3 regions of the Clostridium sp. BNL1100 genome follow, and region 2 is predicted to be linked to each of the others. Evidence: riboswitches for the same ligand, from Rfam matches in the RefSeq annotation. Region 2 holds a riboswitch; each other region holds the start of a gene.
The links. Region 2 has a riboswitch for cyclic di-AMP ahead of CLO1100_RS08850 (C40 family peptidase). Riboswitches for the same ligand answer to the same signal wherever they lie in the genome.
Positions count from the first base shown of each region.

Region 1 (8,213 bases), 500 kb from region 2:
ACCTTTGTTAATCATTGGATATGATTTATTCAATTTGTTTGATCCTGCAGTAAGTTTATTTATACCTTCCGTTACAGAACCCAATTGTATAGCCAACTGGGAAACTCCGCCTGCAACTTTACCTGAACCCTCAGCAAGTTGTTTTCCAGAAGAAGATAATTGTTCTCCGCCAGCTTTGAGCTGTTCAGGAACAGAATTTGAGGCCTCCAGAGTAGCGATTACAGCCTTGAAATTCGGGTCTGTCAAGGCTTCCGGATGGGTTGCCACATACTTCTGAATAGAGCTTGCTAAAACAGATTGAGCCTGAGAAACCTTGTTTACCGATTCAATATACTTGTCAACACCTGATGTATAAGACTGTACTCCGCTGTTTAAGTCAGAGCTACCTTTAGTCAGTTGAGATATCTGGGGAGCAGCTATAGCAATGCCTGAATTTAGCTGATTTAAACCTGAATTCAGATTTGACAGACCTGACATAAAAGCATTGGAACCGCTAACCAAACCGGTTATTTTATCGGAACCGCCTGATAAACTCTTGTAGAACAGTTCTGCACCGTCGCTGAGTTGTTTTGAACCTTTTGACAGAGTAGTAGAACCGTTATTGGCTTCTGAGAGTCCGTTGTTAAGCTTATTAACACCGTCATTAAATTTTTTCTGACCTTTTACAATTTTACCATTGCTGTCGTAGAGTAGTTCAGCTCCGTCTTTTATTTCCTTTAAGCCATTATCAAGTTCCTTGAGACTATTAGGAAGATCTTTTATCTGATCTAAAAGGGTTCCGACGATTTCTTCGGAAACAGACTTGGAGACTTTATCCTTAAACTCTAATGTAACCCTGCTTAGGACTTGACTTGCAAGATAATTTCTTTTCTCATTAACAGTATATGTTAAATTACCTTGAGTTTTATCGCTGTCGGCTGCCGAAGAAATATCTTTGGAGAAATCACCAGGTATATTAATCATTGCGTAATACCTTCTGTTCTCTACACCGTCCTTTGCATCAGATTCTGATGTAACAACCCATTTAAGATTTTTATCGGTTTTTAGATTGTCTGTAATTTCTTTTCCCAGATTTCTGTTTTCACCGCCGATAGTTGCTCCATTATCTTGATTTACTACGGCTACAGGAAGTTTATCAAGTTTGCTGTATGGATCCCAAAAGGCATCAAGATAGAAAAAACTGTAGACCAATGGAATTAAAATAACTGCAATGACTACGGCAAATTTCTTGTACTTTTTCAGTGTTTGCATAATTTTTACCTCCTTTTTTTCTGGATAGATGTTCATTTTATTTTTACTTCACCACCTCGAATATTGTAAATTTAAATAATTTGAAATTCAAAGTATTTCGACAAAAAAAAACTACTTATTTTTGAAGCAAAAAATATCATCAAAGTGTGAATTAAGTGATGAAAGTATATTAATTAGGGCCTTTCTATCGTCCTCACTAAGGATACCGTATATTTTTTCAGCAAGTATATTCCTAATAATAATAATAGATTCAAAAACATCTTTCCCGGTTTCAGAAAGAGAAATAAAAACTTGCCTTCTGTCTTCCTTGTCACGCCTTCTTATTACATAACCTTTTTTAATAAGCCTGTCAACAGTTACAGTAGGAGTACCAAAGGTGACGCCCAAAGTATTTGCAATCTCTGACATCTTCTTATCTTCTTCACCGTGACCTATAACAACTATTGTATTAATTTCGATAACAGTAAGATCATCAAGAGTTTTACTAAAAAATTTTTTACTCTCAAGTTTATTGTACTTATCAAAAAGCTTTCTAAATAGTTCATCCACAATAAGTAAACTATTTTCTGTTTCTGAGTTCATGGTCTTTAATCCTCACTTAATTTGAATTTCAAACTATTTTATTTTAATATACTACTGAACGATTAAAAAGTAAACTGCTTTTAGCAAAAAAATCAACAAGGACTTACAAATTTTAGGATATGTATTTACTTGAATACAAAATAATGGTAAAATAAGTATATATTTTACCAAAGAAAAGAAGTGGGGTTACATAATGCAAACAAATATTTATACACTTAACAAAGAAGTCGAGTGTCTTAAGCAGCAGCTTTATGATTTGTTGGATAATGAACCATGGGCGAAACACGACATTCTTAGAATCAGTAAAAGATTAGATGACTTAATTTTGCAATTTTACAGTTTTAATTAGCAACTGCGATTAATTTCAATACATTCATGAATTACACATTCAATAAATGACCTTCTTTCAATTTGATTTATATGCTTAAGGTTACTTTGGATATAACTGATTTTAAGTTCGGTATTGCTCTTAAAATCAGTTATATCTATTAGATTTTTTTTAAACACTTCCAGTAACAGTTTAAGAGTTATAAAAGAACATTCAAATAATTGCTCGTTAAATACCTTACACATTTTTAGTTCCTCTCTGTCTTTTGTAAAATGTTTATATTGCTTATATAATAAAAATAAAGCTATTTATATTATGTGTCAAATATTTCCTAATATATGCTGTTCTTAATACTGCAATTATTTGGTATAATTCTTTGTATCAATACCTTTTTGTTCAGTAAGGATATGGTAATATGCTAAAGATAGATATATTGAATGATGATTTGCATTTAAAAAATATTAGCTACGGAAGTATTGAAAATATATATTCAATTTACGAAAATACAGACGGCTTTAAATATGCAACCGGTGTTTATAGTTTTATAAGCTATGATGTATTTTCCAGTCAGCTTTTTAAGTTTATATCTCAGAATAATGTATTCTTTTTGGATATTTTTCTTGAAAAAAAGGATTCTTTTATTATCGACAAGTCTATAGGTCTGGTCAAAGGTTCGTTGTCTGTTGAGGAAAATATACTCTGGTTAAATTCAATAGCTATTGACTTGCCATACCAATCCAAAGGTTATGGTAAAAAAGTCATTAGTATTCTCGAAAGTTATTTTAAGCAATCATACAATGTGAATACTGTTTGTCTTTCGGTAAGCAAAAATAATACATCCGGTATAAAATTCTGGGAAAAGTGTGGTTATACCGAATATGAATTTGACACGTTTTATGATTTACAAAAAATAACTGAACATGCTCTGATCATGTGGAAGAAAGTGTAAAAATCATTAATATTACAAAAATATTACCAAAAAATTGCTGTTTTATTACTAAAAGTTTGACAAACTGTAATAAATTAAATATAATAATAACGAAATTAATAAGCTGAATCCTCGAAAGAGGTACGGAGGAACCAAGATTTGGGGTTAATCCATTCTTTATTATTTAATGAATGGTAGGGAGGTCCTATTGCCCGAGCCCGTCAGCTAACTTCGGAAGCGCTACTATAGGAGGGGCCAATGACAGGTAAGATTACCAAGGTACTTGTCGGTTGTATTTTCGCCTTTTCACTTGTGTTAGTATGCTCTGCTGCAATGGCTGCTTCGCAGTCAGCCCAGATTCAGGGTACTGGCGTCAATGTAAGAAAAGACCCAAATACTTCAGCAAGTGTCATCACTAAACTTTCCAATAAGAGAGTTTCAGTGCTTGATAAGTCTAGCGGTTGGTACAAGATTTCTTTTGATGGAAAGACCGGTTGGGTAAACAGTGACTACATAAAGGTTCTTACCACAAAAGGAAGTATTAATGCTAATGGTGTCAATTTCAGAGAAAGTGCCAGTACAAGCAGCAAAGTAATTAGTTCTCTAAAAGAAGGAACCGATGTACAAATACTGGATACACTTACTGAATGGCACAAGGTTAAAGTAGGTTCAAAGGTTGGATACGTTTCAAAGAAATTTGTTTCTTCAGCGGCGAATTCAACAAAAACTTCCCGTTCTACGGAAGCTGCAACATTTGTCAGCGAAGAGGATGATTCTCTGGTTGGCAGGGTAATTGCATATGCAAAGAAGTTTATTGGTGTAAGGTATGTTTATGGTGGGAAAAGTCCAAGCGGCTTTGATTGCTCTGGCTATGTCGGCTACGTATATAAGAACTTTGGCGTTAGCCTCAACAGCTCAGCATCAAGCATGTATTCAAATGGCACAAGGGTTTCTAAGACAGCTTTAAGGGCTGGAGACTTGTTGTTCTTTGATGCATCTTCCAGAAAATCAGCTGGTGCTATAGACCATGTAGGTATTTACTTAGGTAACAACCAATTTATTCATGCATCAACTTCCAATGGAAAAGTGCTTATTCAGAGTTTATCTGAATACCGGGGAACTTACATTGGTGCAAAAAGAGTAATTTAAATCTTATCATAGACCACAAAAACGTCTTTTATAAGACGTTTTTGTGGTCTATGTCAACTTTTAATTCTTAACTTTCATTTTTTATCTTTGAAAATTCATAATTTCTAGTTTACTATAAACTTAATATGGAGGTTGTTTTGAATATCAAAAGACCGCTCTGTCTTTTCGCTGTGTCCTTTATTTTAGGGATACTACTTATAAACAGCATTGGATTGAATCGTTTTCTTATAATTTCTTCTATAATGATGTTAGCTATAATCTGTCTTCTTAAAAAACTCGGAAATTTAAAAACTATAATTTTTATCTTGCTTTCTTTTTTTATAGCAGGCGGAATGCTTTTCTATAATGCAGAATATCGCTATATTGGAAGCTTTAATCAATATTACGGTATTCCTGTAGAAGTAAAGGGTTTTATTGATAGTGAAATACAGAATTCGGAAGACGGCAAGTCAAATTTTGTTCTAAAAACAGAATCTGTAGTTTATAAAAATAAGACCGTCAAGGTTAAAAACAGGATACTGGTTTATGTAAACAATATTAACATAAAAATAGGCTACAGAACAAAAATCGGTTTTACAGGGGTTGTTGAAAAGCCAAAGCCTGCAACTAATCCGGCAGGATTTGATTATAGAAGATATCTGGCATCAATAGGGATTTCAGGACGGATATATTTACATGGTGCATCAGATATTCAAGTTTCCGGTCAAAAAGGAGGAGGCTACTTATATAGAATAGGATATGCGATTAAAAATAAAGTTGTTGACATAATCAGTTATTCTCTTGATAAAAATCAGGCAGGACTGCTGGAAGGTATGCTCATCGGATATAAGGACGGCTTGGATGAAAATGCCTTTACAGCATTCAGTAAAGCCGGACTTAGCCACATCATGGTAGCCTCAGGAATGAATGTCGCATTTATAATTCTGCCATTTACTTTTATTTTCAAAAAGTTGAGATTGAGCAGTTTAAAAGCAAATATAATTACTATTTTTATACTTATATTATTTGTATTTGTTACGGGTTTTTCAGCTTCGGTAGTCAGGGCTGTTATTATGGGAATAATAATACTGACAGGAAGAATCATAATGCGGGAACCCGATATATATACAAGTATTTCAGCCTCAGCACTTATTTTACTAATAATCAATCCCTATACACTATTTGATATAGGATTCCAGCTTTCATTCGGTGCAACACTGTCACTTGTCATGTTTTATCCGCAAATTAAATCCTTCACTGAGTACAAATATATCCCCAACGTGATTTCAGATACTCTTGCAGCAACAATTGCAGCACAGTTAGGAGTTATACCTGTTACCTTATATTATTTTAACAATTTTTCAACATTCTCCATTATTTCTAATATCCTCGTTGTGCCCTTGGTTGAATTTGTAACAATAATAGGTTTTATTATGGTTTTTGCAGGTTTACTTAATATATACCTGGCGGTTATTATCGGGTATATCAATAACACATTTCTGTCCTTCATATTGTTTGTTACAGAAGTAACTTCTAAAATACCATTTTCATTGTTAAAATTACCTACCCCAACATTTGGAATGGTTTTATTTTACTACTTATTTATAATTTATATATTTAAAGGCAGAAATTATTTTCAGGCTAAAAAATACACAAAACATCTGAAAAGAGCAATTATTATTTTAATAATTATTATATTCGGGGCTAAGTCGCTAATACCTAAGCCACTTGAAATAACTTATTTAGATGTTGGACAAGGTGACAGCACATTTATAAGAACAGCTCATGGTACAAAAATACTTATTGACGGAGGCGGACGTGAAGCAAATTCGAAATCCGAGTTTGATATAGGTGAGTCAGTTATGGTACCATATATTCTTGATAGGGGTACGAAAAAAGTTGATATTGTTATTGCGTCCCACGGACACTCTGACCATACGGAGGGACTTGAGGCAGTGCTCAGAGAGCTGTCTGTAGGGACAGTAATTGTACCTGAAACTGATGGACGAGGATTGGAGAAAGTAAATAGTATCTGTAAGGAAAAAAATATTTCAGTAATCAAATGTAAGCAAGGAGATAGAATAAACCTTGATAACGAAACGATATTTGAAGTATTAAACCCGCTCTCTTATAAAATAGACAGCATTGCCCAAGAGGATTTGAATGAAAGCTCATTAGTGTTAAAATTAGTTTATAAGAATGTAAAAGTTTTGTTTACAGGGGACAGTGGGATTCCGTCAGAGGAGAGAATGTTAAAACAAGGTCTGGATTTAAAAGCGGACATAATAAAAGTAGGGCATCACGGTTCTCCAGGCTCCTCAAGCAACGATTACATAAAGGCGGTCAAGCCGGAATATGGGGTTGTTTCAGTAGGGCGAAACAATTTCGGCCATCCAAGCCAATTTGTTATTGATACATTTCAAGAGAATGGAACAAAACTTTTTAGGACAGACGAAAACGGAGCAGTTATTGCAACCAGCTATGGAAATGGGTTTAACATTAGAACAATGCTACCTTAAAAATATAATAAAAAGAGGAAGAATATGAGTTTTGATATATTAAAAAAAGAATTAAAGGAAAATAAACTGCAAAATGTATACCTCTTTTATGGTCAGGAAGATTATCTTATAAAGTATTATATGAATGCTATAGCCAACCTGATTGTTAACGAAGAAACAAAGGATTTAAATTATATATATCTTGAAGGTAAAAAAGATACTGAAACTCTTATAGAAAACTGTGAGACAATGCCTGTTTTCAGTGATAAAAAGCTTGTAATTTCGAGGAACTCCGGCTTTTTTAAGTCAAAAAAAGGTGGGGGCGAGGGTTCTGATAAGAAATCAGAAAATAATAAACTTGCAGACTATATTGAAAATATGCCTCCCTATACATGTCTTATCTTTGTGGAACAGGAAGTAGACAAGAGAATTAAGCTGGTAAATGTTATAAAGAAAAAAGGTCTTGTTGTTGAGTTTAATTATCAGAAGCCTGCTGACCTTGTAAAATGGGTTGTTAAGGTATTTAAAAGCCATAAAAAAAACATAGATAATGTTGCAGCATCGTATATAGTCGAGAACAGTGAATATTCTATGGTAGAGCTACTGAACGAAATAGACAAAATAGTTAATTTTACAGAGGATAAACAGCAGATTTCCATTGATGATGTTCAGTCGGTATGTACAAAAACCATAAAAAGCAGAATTTTTGATTTAACTGATGCCGTAGCAGAAGGCAACATTTCCAAAGCACTGATACTATTGAATGATATGGCTTCTTTGAAGGAACCAATGCAGAAAATAATGTACATGATTGTAAGACAAATAAGAATGGTTTACAGAATGAAATTACTCAAACAACAGGGCATGAGAGAGGATGCGGCAGCAAAGCAAATGGGATTAACACCTTTTGTTGCCTCAAAAGTTCTTGCATTAAGCAGAAATATGAAAATAGGTATTTTGGAAAAGGCCATGTATTATAGCCTTGAACTGGATGAGTCCATTAAAACTGGAAAAATGACTGATAGAACGGCGATTGAGCTTCTCATAGCCTCAATGAAATAATACTAATATATGGGGGTCAGGTGGATTTGCAAAAGTGGATACTAAAGAATCCTAAGTTTGACTTTAAGAAAATGTCAAAGGAATTGGGAATCAGCGAACTTCTTTGCAGGATTATAGTAAACAGAGGTATAAAGGATTTAGATAATGCCAGAAAATTTATAAAGGCCGATTTGCAAGGTTTAAACCATCCAAAGTTAATGAAGGATATTGTGAAAGGCGTTTCAATTGTTAAAGAAAAAATCAAGCTAAATAAAAAAATACGAATAATTGGCGACTACGATGTTGATGGGGTTGTTAGTACTTATATATTATATAAAGCCTTGGCTAGGTGCGGGGCAACTGTTGACTATGCCATTCCTCACAGGATACTGGATGGATACGGTATAAGCAACAGCTTGGTTGAAAATGCTTTAAATGACGGAATTGACACGATTAT
Region 1 covers NC_016791.1:2,625,191-2,633,403, reverse strand. The annotation lists gene CLO1100_RS11135 (YhgE/Pip domain-containing protein) at 1-1,251, opposite strand, end outside; gene CLO1100_RS11130 (MarR family winged helix-turn-helix transcriptional regulator) at 1,363-1,833, opposite strand; gene CLO1100_RS21245 (aspartyl-phosphate phosphatase Spo0E family protein) at 2,027-2,182, shown strand; gene CLO1100_RS11120 (hypothetical protein) at 2,179-2,406, opposite strand; gene CLO1100_RS11115 (N-acetyltransferase) at 2,577-3,110, shown strand; cyclic di-AMP (ydaO/yuaA leader) riboswitch at 3,202-3,343, shown strand; gene CLO1100_RS11110 (NlpC/P60 family protein) at 3,348-4,238, shown strand; gene CLO1100_RS11105 (DNA internalization-related competence protein ComEC/Rec2) at 4,376-6,736, shown strand; gene holA (DNA polymerase III subunit delta) at 6,761-7,777, shown strand; gene recJ (single-stranded-DNA-specific exonuclease RecJ) at 7,804-8,213, shown strand, end outside.
Region 1: another riboswitch for cyclic di-AMP. It lies ahead of CLO1100_RS11110 (NlpC/P60 family protein); the one in region 2 lies ahead of CLO1100_RS08850 (C40 family peptidase).

Region 2 (8,213 bases):
CCCAAAAGCGGTGTAATTGTAATTGATCCGGGCCATGGAGGAATCGACGGAGGAACAAGTAGGGACGGAGTACTGGAAAAAGAAATAAATCTTGATATCGCTAAAAAGCTAAAATCTATTCTTATTAAGCAAGGATATAAAATAATTATGACTAGGGAAGAGGATGTATCTCTTGAAAGTCCAGAGAATAGCCGGAAATCAAGACATTTGAGGGATTTGACTGCGAGGGCCAATATTATTAATAACAGTAATGCACAACTGTTTCTCAGCATCCACGTTAACAGCAATTTAAAAAAGCCTGCTACTAATGGTGCAATAGTCTTTTTCAATAAAAAGTATGAGCAAAATAAAACTTTGGCATTATGCATTCAGCGTCAATTGAACAACATGGTTAAAGACGGAAAAAAACGAAACACACATGACCCGGTACAGGCAAAATACTATGTTCTTGACTATACTGAAATACCCGGTGTTATAGTTGAAACTGGTTTTATTTCAAACGAGGAAGAAAGGCAGGAATTAGTAAAGGACACCTTTCGACAGGAGCTCGCAAAATCAATATCAAATGGAGTAGAACAATATTTAAATGAATCCAGTAAGGTATCCTCGCCTGGCTTATAGAGTTAGAAATATTAATCAATTAACTCTATAGTTTCAGTAAAATTATCAATACCTTCTCCAAAATAGCTGTCCTTTTTAGAATATGGAGAATACAAGGAAACTTTAAGGGTGCCGGAGCGGGGACAGAATTTGAGAAATCGTAAAAATCCGTTACCGCCATTTGGGGCCTTCTGATAATCAGAGAGAATCTCCAGAACCTTTCTTGTAGTCCCATCAGAATTGCAAACCATTTTAACCTTTTTTTGAGCACCATGATAATGTCCGCACAATACCATAAAGACATTGTCGTTTTTAAGGACAATACTGTCCGAAACTATCCGGGCCTTTTCTGTCATCTCTCCATCTTCGTTAAGATATTCATGTAAAACCAGAATAGCATTTCTGTCTGGGTACTTTTCAAGAACTCCATTTACCCAAGTTGTTGTTTCAAGAGAAGTTTCGCTACTAAAACCTAGGTATAGTATAATAAAATCATGAGAGCTAAAAGATATTAGGTCGTAGTGGTTACGGTTATCATCCATGCTGCCTCCGTACCAAGGCTTATCTATATATCGGGAAGCACCAAAATAACTTTTAAATATGCTATAATTAAGTCCATTCATCATAACGTCATGATTACCAGCCAGAACACCATAAGGCACATTTGCATCATCAAGTTTTTTAAAGTTTCGGCTTGAAACCTCCCATTGGTTTAAACAGCTTGCATTGTCCACAATATCGCCTGATACAATCAAATATCCAAAAGAGTTATGCTTGTACTTTTTGACAAACCAATCCCCAAGACAATCATAAATTTGAGGATAGCTTTTGGCATAGTACTGAGAGTCGGAAAGCCATACCATAGTAAAAGGCTTTTCCTTACAGGAATCTTTTAATTGACCGGAAAAGAGTGATGCTTCTGCATGGAAACAGTTAAAGGACAATGAAATCAGCATAAATACAGTAAATAAACACATTAACAGTCTTTTTTTCATAAAACTACCCCCGTCAGCTGCAAAATTTAATTCTATAATATATAGTCTGTAAATCTATTTAAAAATATTATAAAAACCAACTTGATTTCCTCCATAAAATCTTCACATAGAAATGATAAGCTACTAAAAGCTAAATAAGCAGATTGTGAAATGAAGGAGGAAAATCTGATGAATATAATTCTTCAAATAGAAGGCATGACTTGTACGGGTTGCGAAACGAGAATAGAAAATGCAGTTAAAAAACTGGACGGAATTATAAATGTTAAGGCAATTTACAGCAGTTCAAATGTTTACGTAACCTATAATGAAGATGCCGTTAAGCTGAATAAAATAATAGAAACAATTGAAAGACTGGATTATACGGTAAAAAATAAGCCAAAAGATATGTCAAATAACATACAGACTTCAAATATTCCCGATAAAAAGTCGGAGTGGCCGGGAGCCGGGCAGGTTGCGGGAATAGCAGTAATTATACTCGCCCTTTACGTAATTATAAAAAATACGATTGGGTTTAATTTTGTACCTGATGTAAACCAGTCAATGGGGTACGGAATTCTGTTTTTTATAGGGCTGCTGACATCACTTCATTGTGTGGCCATGTGCGGAGGGATAAATCTATCGGTATGCGTCCGATACAAAGCTTCAGCCGGGGATTCAAAATTTGACAAACTAAAACCAAGCGTGTTATACAACATAGGACGTGTAATTTCCTATACCATCGTAGGTGGGATTGTAGGAGGAATAGGCTCAGTTGTAAGTTTTTCAGGTACTGCTAAGGGTGTAGTTGCAATTCTATCGGGTATTTTTATGGTTATAATGGGTATAAATATGTTGAATATTTTTCCTGCACTTCGAAAATTGAATCCCAGAATGCCCAAGATTTTTGCCAAAAAAGTACATGAAAACAGCGGAAGCCGTGGGCCTTTGTTGGTTGGAATGCTGAATGGACTTATGCCCTGCGGACCTTTGCAGGCAATGCAGCTATATGCACTGGGCACGGGAAGTGCCATGGCAGGAGCCTTATCAATGTTTCTATTCAGCCTTGGAACGGTTCCCCTGATGTTTGGGTTTGGTGCTGTCAGCTCATTTCTCAGCAGCAAATTTACACACAAAATGATGAAGGTAAGTGCTGTACTGGTATTGATTCTTGGTATTATAATGTTAAACAGAGGGCTTTCACTTTCGGGATTTAATACAAGCATAGTCCTTGGTGCATCATCTTCTGAAGGAGGAGTTGCAAAAATAGAGGGAAATGTTCAGGTAGTTACCACAAAGCTTGATTCCGGAAGGTACAGTCCTATAACGGTTCAAAAAGGTATTCCTGTAAAATGGACAATTACAGCTGATCAAAGTGATATAAACGGCTGTAACAACAGAATAAACATACCTGAATACAATATTGAGAATCTGCCATTGAAGGCCGGAGAAAATGTTATTGAATTTACCCCGGACAGTGAAGGAAAATTTGTTTACAGCTGCTGGATGGGAATGATTAGTAGCAATATAAAGGTTGTCGGTGATCTGTCTGCTGTAAGTGCTGAAGATTCAACTTCCGACACCGATTCTCAGGGTACTGTTTCCGGTTCAGGAGGGTGTTGTGGAGCAGCCTCGAAGGCTACTAAATTTGCAAATGGCAAGATTCCTACTGACGAGGTAGCCATTTCAAAGGTAAACGGAGATAAACAGGAGGTAACTGTAACAGTAAACGATTACGGGTATTCACCTGCGGTTGTTGTTTTGCAAAAGGGAATACCTGCTAAAATAAAGTTTGATACAGACCAATTAAACATATGCAACAGCATAATTGTATTTCCGGAGTATCAGGCACAGATGGATTTGAAAAGTGAAAAGGAAACACCTGAATTGTCGCCGACTCTTGACTTTACCTTCCAATGCGGAATGGGTATGTTACACGGCTATGTAAAGGTGGTAGATAATATAAATACAATTAATATTGAAGAAATAAAGGATGAAGTAAACAGCTATACACCATCTGCGGGAGCGTCAGCAGGAGGGTGCTGCGGCTAATGTATACACTATTACAACAAAAAAGGAGCAGATAAAATGGATAGGAAAGAATCCCTTAAAATCACAGGTATGAGCTGTGCAGCTTGTGCAGCAAGGATTGAAAAGGGTCTGAATAAGCTTGAGGGAGTAAAGAATGCAAATGTTAATTTTGCGGTAGAAAAAGCAACTGTTGAATACGATGACAGTATGACCGATTCAGCGAAATTTCAGGAAATAATCGAAAAGCTGGGTTATGGCGTTATAAAGGAAAGCGCAAAATCCGGAAACAAAATTGAATTGAAGCTTTCCGGTATGTCCTGTGCGGCATGCTCTGCAAAAATTGAAAAAAAGCTTAGTAAGACCGAAGGAATTGTTAAGGCAGCCGTTAATCTTGCCACAGAAAAGGCAAATATTGAATACGACCCGTCTACGGTAAAAGTTTCAGACATAATAAAAATAGTTGAAGGCTTAGGCTATGGAGCGGAGAAGGCCGAGGAGGTAAACACGGATACTGAGAAAGAGCAAAGGGAGAAGGAAATAAAATCCTTGAAGCTTTCTCTGATTGTATCGGCAGTACTAAGTACTCCTCTTGTACTTGCAATGATACTGGGAATGCTGAATCTGGACAGCCCTTTGCTTTCATTACTTCATAATCAGTATTTCCAGCTGATAATAGCAACTCCGGTACAGTTTATAATTGGTTTCAGATTTTATAAACATGCATATTACGCATTGAAATCAAAAAGTGCCAACATGGATGTATTAATAGCCATGGGTACATCTGCTGCATATTTTTTCAGTCTTTACAATGTTTTTTTTGAGGAAGTTCATAAAGGCATGATGAAAGACCTCTACTTTGAAGCTGCAGCAGTTATTATTACACTTATTTTATTGGGCAAATACCTTGAAGCGGTTGCAAAGGGCAAAACTTCTGAAGCAATAAAGAAGCTTATGGGTTTGCAGGCTAAGACGGCCAGAGTACTCAGGAACGGTACTGAAGAAGACATACCTATAGAAGATGTTCTGCCCGGTGATGTCGTAATTGTAAGACCTGGAGAAAAAATTCCTGTTGATGGTAAAATATTGGAAGGTAATTCATCCATAGATGAATCAATGCTCACAGGAGAAAGCCTTCCGGTTGAGAAGAAAGCAGGCGATGTTGTAATCGGAGCAACCATAAACAAATTCGGAACCTTCCGTTTCGAAGCTACAAAGGTAGGCAAGGATACTGCATTGTCACAAATAATCAAGATGGTTGAAGATGCCCAGGGCTCAAAGGCTCCAATTCAGAAGATTGCTGACAAGGTTTCAGGTATATTTGTTCCTGTGGTTGTGGCAATTGCGTTATTAACCTTTGTAATATGGTTGCTGGTAACCGGTGATGTAACGAAGGCAATAGTAAGTGCGGTAGCAGTTTTGGTTATAGCGTGTCCATGTTCCCTTGGGTTGGCAACTCCTACCGCAATAATGGTAGGTACCGGAAAGGGTGCTGAAAACGGCATACTTATTAAAGGTGGAGAACATCTGGAAATGGCTTATAAGCTAAACGCTGTAGTTCTTGATAAAACAGGAACAATTACAAAAGGTGAGCCCGAAGTTACCGATATAGTTGTTATAGACACTTCCTATACTGAAAAAGAAATATTAAGGCTTGCGGCAATTACTGAAAAAAGTTCAGAGCATCCTTTGGGAGTAGCAATTTATGAGCATGGTAAAAAAGAACTTAGTAAAATAAATGATCCCGACAAATTTGAAGCAATACCGGGAAGAGGCGTAATGTCTGTTATAGACGGTAAAACAATATATATGGGTACCAGAAAGCTTATGAGTGAACAGGGTATTGATATGGGGAATGTTGAAGCTGACATTGCAAGACTTGAGGATGAAGGTAAAACAGCAATGCTGATGTCTATAGACAACAAACTTACTGCTCTTGTTGCAGTAGCCGATACCTTGAAGGAAAATTCAAAGGAAGCAATTGAAGAATTGAAAAATATCGGCATTGACGTATATATGATTACAGGTGACAATAAAAGGACTGCTAATGCTATTGCAAAGCTGGTAGGAATAACTAATGTACTGGCGGAGGTACTTCCTGAAAACAAGGCAGAGGAAGTAGAAAAGCTAAAAGCACAAGGCAAAATAGTTGCAATGGTTGGTGATGGAATAAACGATGCTCCGGCTTTAGCTACCGCAGACATCGGTATGGCAATAGGCACAGGTACGGATGTTGCCATTGAAGCAGCAGATATTACCCTTATGAGGGGTGATTTAAGAACCATTCCAGCTGCCATAAGACTATCAAGAAAAACAATGACCAAAATAAAACAAAATCTATTCTGGGCATTCTTCTACAATATCATAGGAATACCATTTGCAGCGCTGGGATTACTCAATCCAATGATTGCAGGTGGAGCAATGGCCTTCAGCTCTGTATCCGTAGTAACGAATTCATTAAGCCTGAAAGGTTATGAGCCAATGGATACCCGTAAGTTTGATACTGTTGAGGAGTGGCAGAAACAGGAGTGGAATACGGGTAAAAAACAATAAGCATATATTACCAGGGCTTTGACCCCGCAAAGTATTATATATAATTCGAATTATATATTGACTGCTTGTATTTTTTGACTTAATTAAAGGAGGTGGTGAGGAAATCTAGTTTTATATAGAAGCAGTCAAAAAAATTTGCTGAATCTTCGTCACAAGTACGAAGTACGGAGGAACCAAGAAAAAGGGGGTTAATCCATTTTATATGGTAGGGTGATCCTATTACCCGAACCCGGCAGCTAACTTCGGAAGCACACTATAGGAGGAACAATGAAACAAAAGATTACCAAGGCACTTGCAGGATGTATTATTGCCCTGATTTTTGCATTTGCATCTACGGCTGTAATGGCTGCAACAATGCCGGCAAAAGTTACAGGTACAAATGTTAAAATGAGAAAGGCATCGACAACATCTTCTTCAATTGTTACCAAATTGACAAATGCAAAAGTAACTGTAACTGACCACTCCAAAGGCTGGTACAAGGTTTCGTATAACAAGAAAACCGGCTGGGTGAACGGCAATTATGTTAAATTGCAGTCTGTAAAAGGAGCAATAAATGCAAATGGCGTCAATTTCAGGAAAAGTGCCGGAACTTCAAGCAAGGTTATAAGCTCGCTTAAAAAAAGTACTTCCGTACAGATTCTTGATGTTGTAAAGGGTTGGAACAAGGTTAAAATAGGTTCAAAGGTGGGCTATGTATCATCTAAATTTGTGAATATTTCATCTGCCAGTACAAAAACGTCCAGATCGGTAAATGTAGTTGCATTCTCAGCCGTTGAGGACGATGGCTCTGTAAACAGTAAACTAATTGCGTATGCCCGTGAGTTTGAAGGGGTCAGATATGTTTATGGTGGAACGAATCCACAAACCGGTTTTGATTGTTCAGGTTTTGTAGGCTACGTATACAAAAAGTTTGATGTCAATCTTAACAGGTCGGCACAGGGTATGTATTCCAACGGAGTTAAGGTAGCAAAGGCCCAGCTAAAGGCAGGAGATATATTATTTTTTGATGCTTCAAGTAGAAAAGCATCAGGACAAATAGACCACGCAGGAATTTATATTGGTGGTAATACCTTTATTCATGCATCTTCATCAAACGGCAAAGTCCGCGTACAAAAGCTGTCAGAATACAGGGGTACTTATATTGGAGCAAAAAGAGTAATTTAGAAATCATGTAAATATAAATAATTCATAGCCGCAAAATTCATCTTTTGATGTTTTTTGCGGCTTTTTGTTTACTGTATAGCGGATAGGGACACAGATTGACATTAACAACCAATTAAAGTATAATTAGGGTAATAATTACAAAATATTTATAAAAAGTTAATCTAATTATGTAGAAATTAGAATATCGGCTGATGTTCATTGCTTTTTGTTGAAGGATTTATTTGATACGGGAGGAATGAGTAGTGTGTGTGGATCAAATGACACCAAGGGAAAGAATGTACGCATTTAAACATCAGCAGGCTGTTGACAGAATACCTTGCGGTCTTTGTCCTGGAGATTATATATATAAATTGGTGGGAGACAGTGTTTCAGATTTATATTTATCTTCCAAACAAATTGTAAAATCCCAAATTCAGGCTCGAAAAGTTTATGAAATACAGTCTGCCGGTACCGGACCAATAGTAAACGGTATAGCCGAAGCAGTAGGCTGTAAAGTAATTTATCCTAAACATGACACACCTTACATATCTGAAAATATCATTAATGATTACAATGATTATAAAAAGTTGGAGATTCCCGATCCTCGAAAAAGCGGAAGATTAAATATCATATTGGAAGCACTTGAGGAACTTTTGGAATGTTTGGGAAATGAACTTCCTATTGTATCTGAAATTCCCGGTCCGTTGACAACTGCATCCAATATACGGGGATTAGAGAATTTGATGATTGATTTATATGAAAATCCGGAGTTTGCAAAGGAAATGATTGAATTTTCACTAAAAAGTACTGTTGAATATATAAATGAAGCCTCAAAACTAGGGGTTGAATTTAGTATTTCAGACCCTGTTGCATCTCTTATAGGTGATTCCTTTTTTCAAGAATTTGAATTTCCGTTTC
Region 2 covers NC_016791.1:2,120,957-2,129,169, forward strand. The annotation lists gene CLO1100_RS08830 (N-acetylmuramoyl-L-alanine amidase) at 1-621, shown strand, start outside; gene CLO1100_RS08835 (metallophosphoesterase) at 633-1,595, opposite strand; gene CLO1100_RS08840 (sulfite exporter TauE/SafE family protein) at 1,764-3,623, shown strand; gene CLO1100_RS08845 (heavy metal translocating P-type ATPase) at 3,660-6,152, shown strand; cyclic di-AMP (ydaO/yuaA leader) riboswitch at 6,279-6,419, shown strand; gene CLO1100_RS08850 (C40 family peptidase) at 6,420-7,316, shown strand; gene CLO1100_RS08855 (uroporphyrinogen decarboxylase family protein) at 7,559-8,213, shown strand, end outside.

Region 3 (8,213 bases), 320 kb from region 2:
TGTTACCATCGAGAAAACAGATTTAAATGCTAAGGTTACAATCAGTAAAAATGCCGCCAGCTTTAATGGGCTTAATCTTGTGGTGGGAAATCAGTATACTGTTGAGGATTTACTTTATGCCGTAATGCTTTCACAGGGGAATGATGCAGCTGTGGCACTTGCCGAATATGTAGGTGACGGTGATATCAAAAAATTTGTTAGATATATGAATACGAAAGCTAAAGAGCTGTCTTTAAAAGATACATATTTTGTAAATCCAACAGGCCTTTATGAGAAGGCTCAATATACTTCTGCCAATGACATTGCCTTACTTATAAAAGTAGCAATATCAAACAATACTTTTAATGTGATATTTGGTGCTAGAGGTTTTGGCTGGCTCAATGGAAATAATTCTTCCATTTTAACAAACCAAAATACCCTTTTTTGGAGTTATAAAGGCGTTGATGGCGGAAAATTAGGTACAAATACAAACCCCCAGAGCTTTTCCGCTGTTACTACTGCTTCTCAAAATGATAAACGTCTTATTGCTGTGGTATTCAACACCAGTAAAGAAAGTGCTTTTTCCGAGACTGCAAAACTTTTTGATTACGGATTTTCCAAGTTTTATACGGGAGTGCTGGTTCCCAAAAATATCCCTCAAAGAAGTATAGAAGTAGATAATGTTAAGATTGATCTGGCAAGTAAAATTGATGTTTATTACACCTATCCGGTAGGAGACAGTTTTATTAAAAATATAAGCTTTATACCGAATGAAAAGTTGAAACTCCCGGTTAATGCCGAAACTATTGCAGGTGTTTTAAAATACACACTTAATGATAATACTGTAATAGAAGTTAATTTATACTCGGATAAGACTGTATCAGCACCTGAGGATTACAGAACAAAAATCAAAGACATTGTTACCGAAAACAGAGATTTGGTTACAATCGTAGCTATTCTTGGAATTATTGAACTCATTTTGATAATAAAAAATCTTCTAAAATTTATGTTTAGAGCTAAAAAAACAAGGGAGTGTCGCAAAACTACTTAAAAAGTAGTCAGCGGTGCTCCCTTCTTTTGCTCCAATATTTTTTGTTGTTAAATTGTTGATTACTCTGTAGTTAATTCCCTATTTTGTGGAATTTGAGCGCACTTTAATAGGCCTATTAGATTTCGTTGGAATTTTAGCAGGCTTTTACTTCATGAAGTTCTTTTCCACATCGGTCATTTTGAATTTTGGAGTGTAATTTGTTTATGTTATAGCCAAAACACAGCAGGATAAATTCGGTTTTAACACTGTTTTTCCCTCGTGTTAAAAAACGGCTGAAATTGTAATCACTTTTTAGAACTCCAAAGGCTCCTTCAACTTGGATGGAACGATTTACCCTTAGAAGAATGCCTTTCTCCGTCAAGATGTTTTCATAAGATTTTTGTCTCTTTTTTACAAATGTCTTAGATACCTGCATTTTGCGATTTCCTTGGGCTTTTGTACACTTAGACTTATAGGGGCAATTACTGCAATCTTCACATTCATATATGCTAATCTCGGAACGATATCCTGTTGCTGATTTTCTATGAGTTGTTCCTGACATTTTTAATTGTTTTCCATTATGGCACGTATACTCATCTTTCTCTTCATCATACTGCATATTTTCACGCTTGCTGATATCTTTCTTGAAGCTTTTCTTCTTCCATATCTCGTATGTTTGAGGTTTTATATAGCTTTTCTGATGCTTTTCTTCCAAATACAGATAGTTTTCTTCGCTCTCATAGCCAGAGTCTGCAATTACGTTTTCATAACATCTACCTAAGTTTGATTCCATACTTTTTAGAAATGGGATTAGTGTAGCAATGTCATTCCTATCCTGAAAAATTCCAATGCCAGTAACATACTCGCTTTCAACTCCAATCTGAACATTGTAGGCAGGTTTTAGCTGAGTATTACGCATGTGGTCATCTTTCATATGCATGAATGTTGCATCAGTATCCGTTTTGGAATAACTGTTTCTCCCCTCGAACAGCTGGTTATGGGCATTGTATTTTTCCTGACGTTCTTTAAATTCCTTGAACTGCTCTGTGAATCTTTGTAATTGAGTTTTACGTTTTCCGATTCCATGAACAAATTCTATGTTATCTTCTTTTTGCTTGTCCTTTAAATATTCAAGAACTTGCTCTAAATCCGCCAATATGCTATCTTTTGATACTGAAAAGTTAGTCAAATATGACTGGTTTATATCCTCTAAGCAAGCTTTTATTTTCTCAAACATCTTTGCTTCGTTTTTATTGACTACTTTCTTCCATACAAAGGTATAGCGGTTTGCATTTGCCTCAATTTTAGTACCATCCACAAAAAGGTTTTCGAATTTAACTTCTCCGATAGAATGCAGGTGCTGTACCATTTGATAGAATAGGTCTTCTATTGCCTCTGGAAGATAATCCTTACGGAATCTGGCTATAGTTGAGTGATCTGGCTTTGATTCCCCTTGGAGCAACCACATGAAATTAATATCTCTTTTACATGCAGTTTCAATTTTTCTACTTGAGTATATGTTATTTGAGTTTGCATATGTTATTACCTTAAACATGGTCTTTGGGTCAACTGCCGGTTTTCTTCCAGTAGAAGAGTAAGCCTTATACAACTTTGTGTAATTCAATCCCTCCAATATTTGGCTTAACAGTCTGACAGAATCATCTTCAGGTATTAACATCTCCAAATTTAAAGGCAAAACTAATTGATAGTATCCGTTAAATTCGGTATAATTTTTATGTTGCATAAGTTTTTTCACAAATTAAATTATACAACACTTGCGGGCCCTACGGGACCCGCATTTTACTATTTTAGGGACAAAAAGGGGACTGTTGCACAGTGAATAAATTTATTCATTGTGCAACAGCCCCTTGTTTTTTTAATTTGAAGCCGGTCTGGCATTATATTTGTTGTGGCGCTTAGACGACCACCTGTTATTATTTTCAATATAAGTTTTTAATACTTTTTCCAAATCAAGGACATCCTTCATTTCGAAGTACCCAGATTTTTTATGAATAAATTTCGCTGCACTTACAGCTCCCTGTGCAAAGGCTTTTCTTGAAAAAGACTCATGACTGATTTCTATTTTGTCGTCCTGACCTACAATCATTACTTCATGCTTACCTATTACACCTCCGGCCCTTACAGAATTTATAGGTATGTCCTTATTTGAAACTACAACTCCTTTGTTTAAAAGACCACTCTGTATTTCGCCAGCTATTTTTTTCGCCGTTCCGGATGGTGAATCCAATTTGTTTTTATGATGCAACTCTGTGATCTGAAAATCGTAATTACTTAGCAAGCTTGCCGTAAGATTTGACAGCAGCATCAGAACATTTACACCCATAGTTATGTTTGGTGCATAAACAATGCCGTTTTTGAACTTTCTGCAAATTACGTAAAGCTTTTTAAGCTGATAATCCGAGAAGCCTGTGGTTCCTACTACAATGTTTATCCTGTATTTTGAGAAAATTAAAGCATTTTTTAATGCTGATTTTGGATTTGAAAAATCAATAACAACGTCCGGTTTATTTCTGAATATTACTTCCTCCAGTTTATCAGATCCGGTAACCGTAATTCCTGTTTTATTCATTCCAAGTATTTCTCCCAAATCCTTATTTAAAGATTTACTGCTCGGACTGCATATAGCAGAAACAAGCTGAATTTCATTTTGTAATAATATTGTCCTTGCGATTTCCTTTCCGGTGCGGCCCAACCCTGATATACAAACTTTCATCAAATAAGTTCCCTCCCTTTCAAATTATAAAGTAAGATTTAAAATTGAATAATTAAATTTGAAGAAAATGAATAAGGATAAACTTAAAAATGCTACAGATAAACTGTAGCATTGGTTAGAAAATTACAAAATGTAAAAATTCACTTTCTCCCCAACGCTTACGAAGTTAGCTGCCGGATTCGGGTTGTAAGAGACTAACCCTACCTGATAACCCAGGATTCACCCCATTAAATGGTTCCCCCGCTTATAGCAATCAAACTGCTATAATTCAGCGATAAATTATTAATTTTTAGACTTAAATCTACTGTTAGTATATACCAATTCTATAAATAAGTCAATATTTCCTGGTTTTTATTAACATTCTTTCATTTAGGCCGGTTTGGTTATAATAGATTCACTAATCTTACCGTTTCCTATCTTTACTAGGTACACGTCATAATATTGTTGTCCAAGCTCATATGCGAACTTTTTATCTAATACTGCGAAATCAAATCTGTTTTTACCTTTTATTGCACTTCCTGTGTCCATAGCGATTGTATATCCTAATCCTTTAATATAGAATATTGTTCCATAAGGCCAATGTGTGTTATCAATTGCTATGGATACACCGGGTACTATTGGCTGACCTGAGCTGGTTATCCCCTTGTTATTGCCACATTCCTCAGCACATGGGGTATATGCCGTACCAAGAAATTTCCCAAGATACTTTCTTTTACTGTTATTTTCGAGATTGTCACCACTGTATATCTTGTATGATTGAGGTTTTACACCCACCGCTGCTGCCTTTTTAAGTGATCTCTGAAGCTGAAGGTTATCATCGGCTAGTTCTTTCTTTGTAGATTCCAATTGCTTATTTTGTTTTTTTAAATCTTCAAGCTGTTTTTTTATCTCTTCATTTTGTTTCTTAAGGTCGTTGTTAAGCTTACTGAGTTCATCACTTTGAGATTTATAATTATTTGTATTTGTTGTTAATGATTGATTTGATTTCATAATAAGCATGGATTGAACACATTCATTATTATATTTTTCTTTGTACTGATCTACTACATTGTTTACCCTGATACAGAAAAAAGCAAGTAAAGTACTTGTCAATACCAAAGCTATAGTTAATACCTTGAACATCCAAATATCTGCAGACTTTTGTTTGTCTTTTTCGGTCATATATGTGAACTCCTTATTAAATAAATTAACCTGTTATGGATTATTTTCCAAATTAGCAGTATTTATACATATAGAATAACAATGTTTTATTTGGGGACAATGACTTTGGGTGATATAATGTTTAGTTTTTTTAAATCCAGAGAGCCTAAAAAACCAAAACGTGCGGGTACCGAAGTACCTGAAGATAGTGAAAATAACAGCAATACTCAAATTCCTAAATCTATCGACAAAGTCAGAGGACTGCTGAATCAGGAATTTTCCCTGTGCAGTGACTTTAATCTGCGTGAAGTGCATTTGGGAAAGCTTAATACAAGGATTATCATTGCTTCTATAGAAGGTTTTTTTGACAAGGCAATACTTGCTGAGAATATTATTGAACCTATTATAAATTATTCAGGTGAAAAAAGCTATTCATCGGTTTTTACACTTTTAAGTGAGAGTATATTAAGTGTAAGTGATGTTAAAGAGCTCTATTCCTTTAAAGATTGTTTGAGCGGTATTCTCACAGGGGATGTTGTTTTGTTCATTGACGGACAGGACAAGGCCTTTAAAATAGGATTAAAAGCTCCTGAAAAAAGGGCTGTCGGAGAACCAGACACTGAGATAAGTATTAAAGGCTCAAGAGAAGGCTTTTCAGAAAGTCTCAAGACAAATTTAATTCTGCTTAGGAGAAGAATCAAAAATACTAAATTTAAAGTTGAAAGCCTTGTGTTAGGCAAGCAAACAAATACTGATGTAGCAATTTGCTATATACAAGGTATTGCAGCACCTGAAGTTGTTGAAGAAGTAAAAAACCGTCTTAATAGGATAAATATAGATGCAATCCTTGCTACCGGATATATGGAGCAGTTTATACAAGATGGCAAAATGCCTTTTTTCCCTATGGTAGGAAACAGTGAAAAACCTGATAAGGTTGCAGCTAAACTTCTTGAAGGAAGAGTTGCTATTCTGGCAGACGGAACACCCACGGTACTGACTGTTCCATTCCTGATGATTGAGAGCTTTCAAGCTCAGGAGGACTACTTCGGAGAATTTTATTTTGCGACCTTTATGAGGTTACTAAGATTAATGTCTTTTTTTATATCAGTATACTTGCCGGGCTTATACGTTGCGGTTACAAGCTTTCACCAAACCATAATACCTTTTAAGCTTATGCTGACAATGGCAGCGACCAGAGAAGGAATCCCATTTTCGTCTTTTGTAGAAGCTTTAATTATGGTAATTACTTTTGAAATTCTTCGTGAAGCCGGTCTTCGTATGCCAAGGGCTATAGGTCAGGCAGTTAGCATTGTAGGAGCCATTGTACTTGGAGATGCCGCAGTAAGTGCAGGTATAGCTTCTGCCCCATTGGTTATTATTGCTGCTTTAGCAGGAATTTGCAGTTTTATTGTACCTCCTCTTATGAAAGTAGGAGCAATTTTAAGGATTGTTATATTAATCGCAGCCAATATTCTTGGGTTATTGGGAATAGGCTTTGTTACGTATATGTTTACTATTTATCTGTGCGGAAAGAAATCATTTTTTGTGCCTTTACTCTCCCCATTTGCACCTTTCCGTGGAGAAAGCCTGAAAGATTCCTTTATAGTAACACCTGTATGGTCCATGTTTAACCGCCCCCGTTCATTAACTCAAAACCAGAACCGAAAACGTACAACCGGGAAAACTTTTGCTCCAAGGGGGAGTAAAAAATGATTAAAAAAATAATTTTGTTATTGCTATGTATCAGTATGATTATGACTTTAACAACAGGTTGCTGGAACAATAGGGATCTAAGCGAATTGTCTATTCTTACAGCTATGGGAATTGATCAGACTGATGATGGTAAAATAATGGTAACAGCACAGATTATCAAACCTGTAGATGTCAACAGCTCCGGTGCAGGAGTTTCCGGAGGCGGAGGTGGCGGTGAAAAAAGCTTTGTAACTGTAAGCAATACAGAAAGTACTATTTTTGCAGCATTAAGAAGCTTATTAGCCAAAATAAATAAAAAGATATTTTACAGTTCCTCACAAGTTATAGTTTTTAGTGAGGAGCTTGCTAAATCAGGAATTAAAAACTATGTAGATTTCATTCTAAGAGACCATGAAACCCAGTTTAAGTCACTTATTATCGTTGCAAAGGGTACAACCGCAAAGGAAATAGTAGAACAGGAGTATGGGCTTTCAAAAATTCCCGGCGGTTATATAAGAGATACCATAAAGAATTCTAAATCTCGAGGATTTACTAAAGAAATACGGTTGCTGGACATGGCAAGAGAATTGGCAACGGAAGGCCGCGAGCTATCTATTGGTACTATAGAAAAAACTGAAAACTTAACCTCTACTGAAGGTTTGGCTGTTTTTCAAAAGGATAAAATGGTCGGTTGGCTTGACAAGTATGAAACCCGTGGGTATATGTTTATAACAGGCCGTGCTAAGTCAGGAATTGTAGAAATTGAAAGTCCTGATAATCCTAAAGAAATAATCGGAATTGAATTAATGAAGGGTTCTTCCAAAATTGAAGTTAAAGCTTCAAGTAATAATTCTATAGAAGTTAACGTTAAAATCAAAGCGGAAGGCAATGTTGGCGAACAGCAAAGTCAACCGGGACAAAGTCCGGATAAAGTATGTAAATCTCTTAGCAAATGTCTTGAAAAACAAATCACAAAAGAATGTTATAGTGCAATTACTAAATGTCAGAATGAATATAAAAGTGACATATTTGGCTTTGGAATTCACGTGTTTGATAAATATCCAAAATATTGGGGAAAAGTTACAAATGTATGGAGTGAGCAAGTTTTTCCTTCTATTCAGGTAAAAGTAAAAGTAGATGCTAAAATTAACAGAACCGGACTTTTAAGTAAAACAATAAAAATTAGGTAAGGTGAGATTATTTGCTAAAAGTAATTATAGGTATTTTAATACTTGTACTTTTAAATCTAAAAGAACTGTTAACATCCACATCTAGGGGTAAAGTTATGGGTGTTTATTTTGTAATTGTTGGGATTTCTTTAATATTGGGTATTCTTATAAGTATCAAAAAAGCACCTCCGAGTCCCTACGAAATTATCACCGAAATATTTAACAACATGGGTTTGGGAGATGAATAGTATGAGCAAGGTAAAACTATCTAATTTTCAGCTTGCAGTGATAGCCATAGGTTATTTCCATGGAAGTACTACCATCTCCAACCCTGCCATAGGAGCAAAAAGAGATGCCTGGTTAGCAGTTATTTTAGGAACTCTGGGAGGATTTATAGTTATTACCATGCAGTTATATCTATCTAAAATTAGCAACGGGAAAAATCTTCGTGAAATAATTGAGTTTTGTT
Region 3 covers NC_016791.1:1,799,273-1,807,485, reverse strand. The annotation lists gene CLO1100_RS07455 (D-alanyl-D-alanine carboxypeptidase family protein) at 1-1,030, shown strand, start outside; gene CLO1100_RS07450 (IS1182 family transposase) at 1,164-2,753, opposite strand; gene dapB (4-hydroxy-tetrahydrodipicolinate reductase) at 2,886-3,743, opposite strand; cyclic di-AMP (ydaO/yuaA leader) riboswitch at 3,884-4,027, opposite strand; gene CLO1100_RS07440 (3D domain-containing protein) at 4,113-4,904, opposite strand; gene CLO1100_RS07435 (spore germination protein) at 5,010-6,596, shown strand; gene CLO1100_RS07430 (Ger(x)C family spore germination protein) at 6,593-7,765, shown strand; gene CLO1100_RS07425 (hypothetical protein) at 7,777-7,992, shown strand; gene CLO1100_RS07420 (endospore germination permease) at 7,994-8,213, shown strand, end outside.
Region 3: another riboswitch for cyclic di-AMP. It lies ahead of dapB (4-hydroxy-tetrahydrodipicolinate reductase); the one in region 2 lies ahead of CLO1100_RS08850 (C40 family peptidase).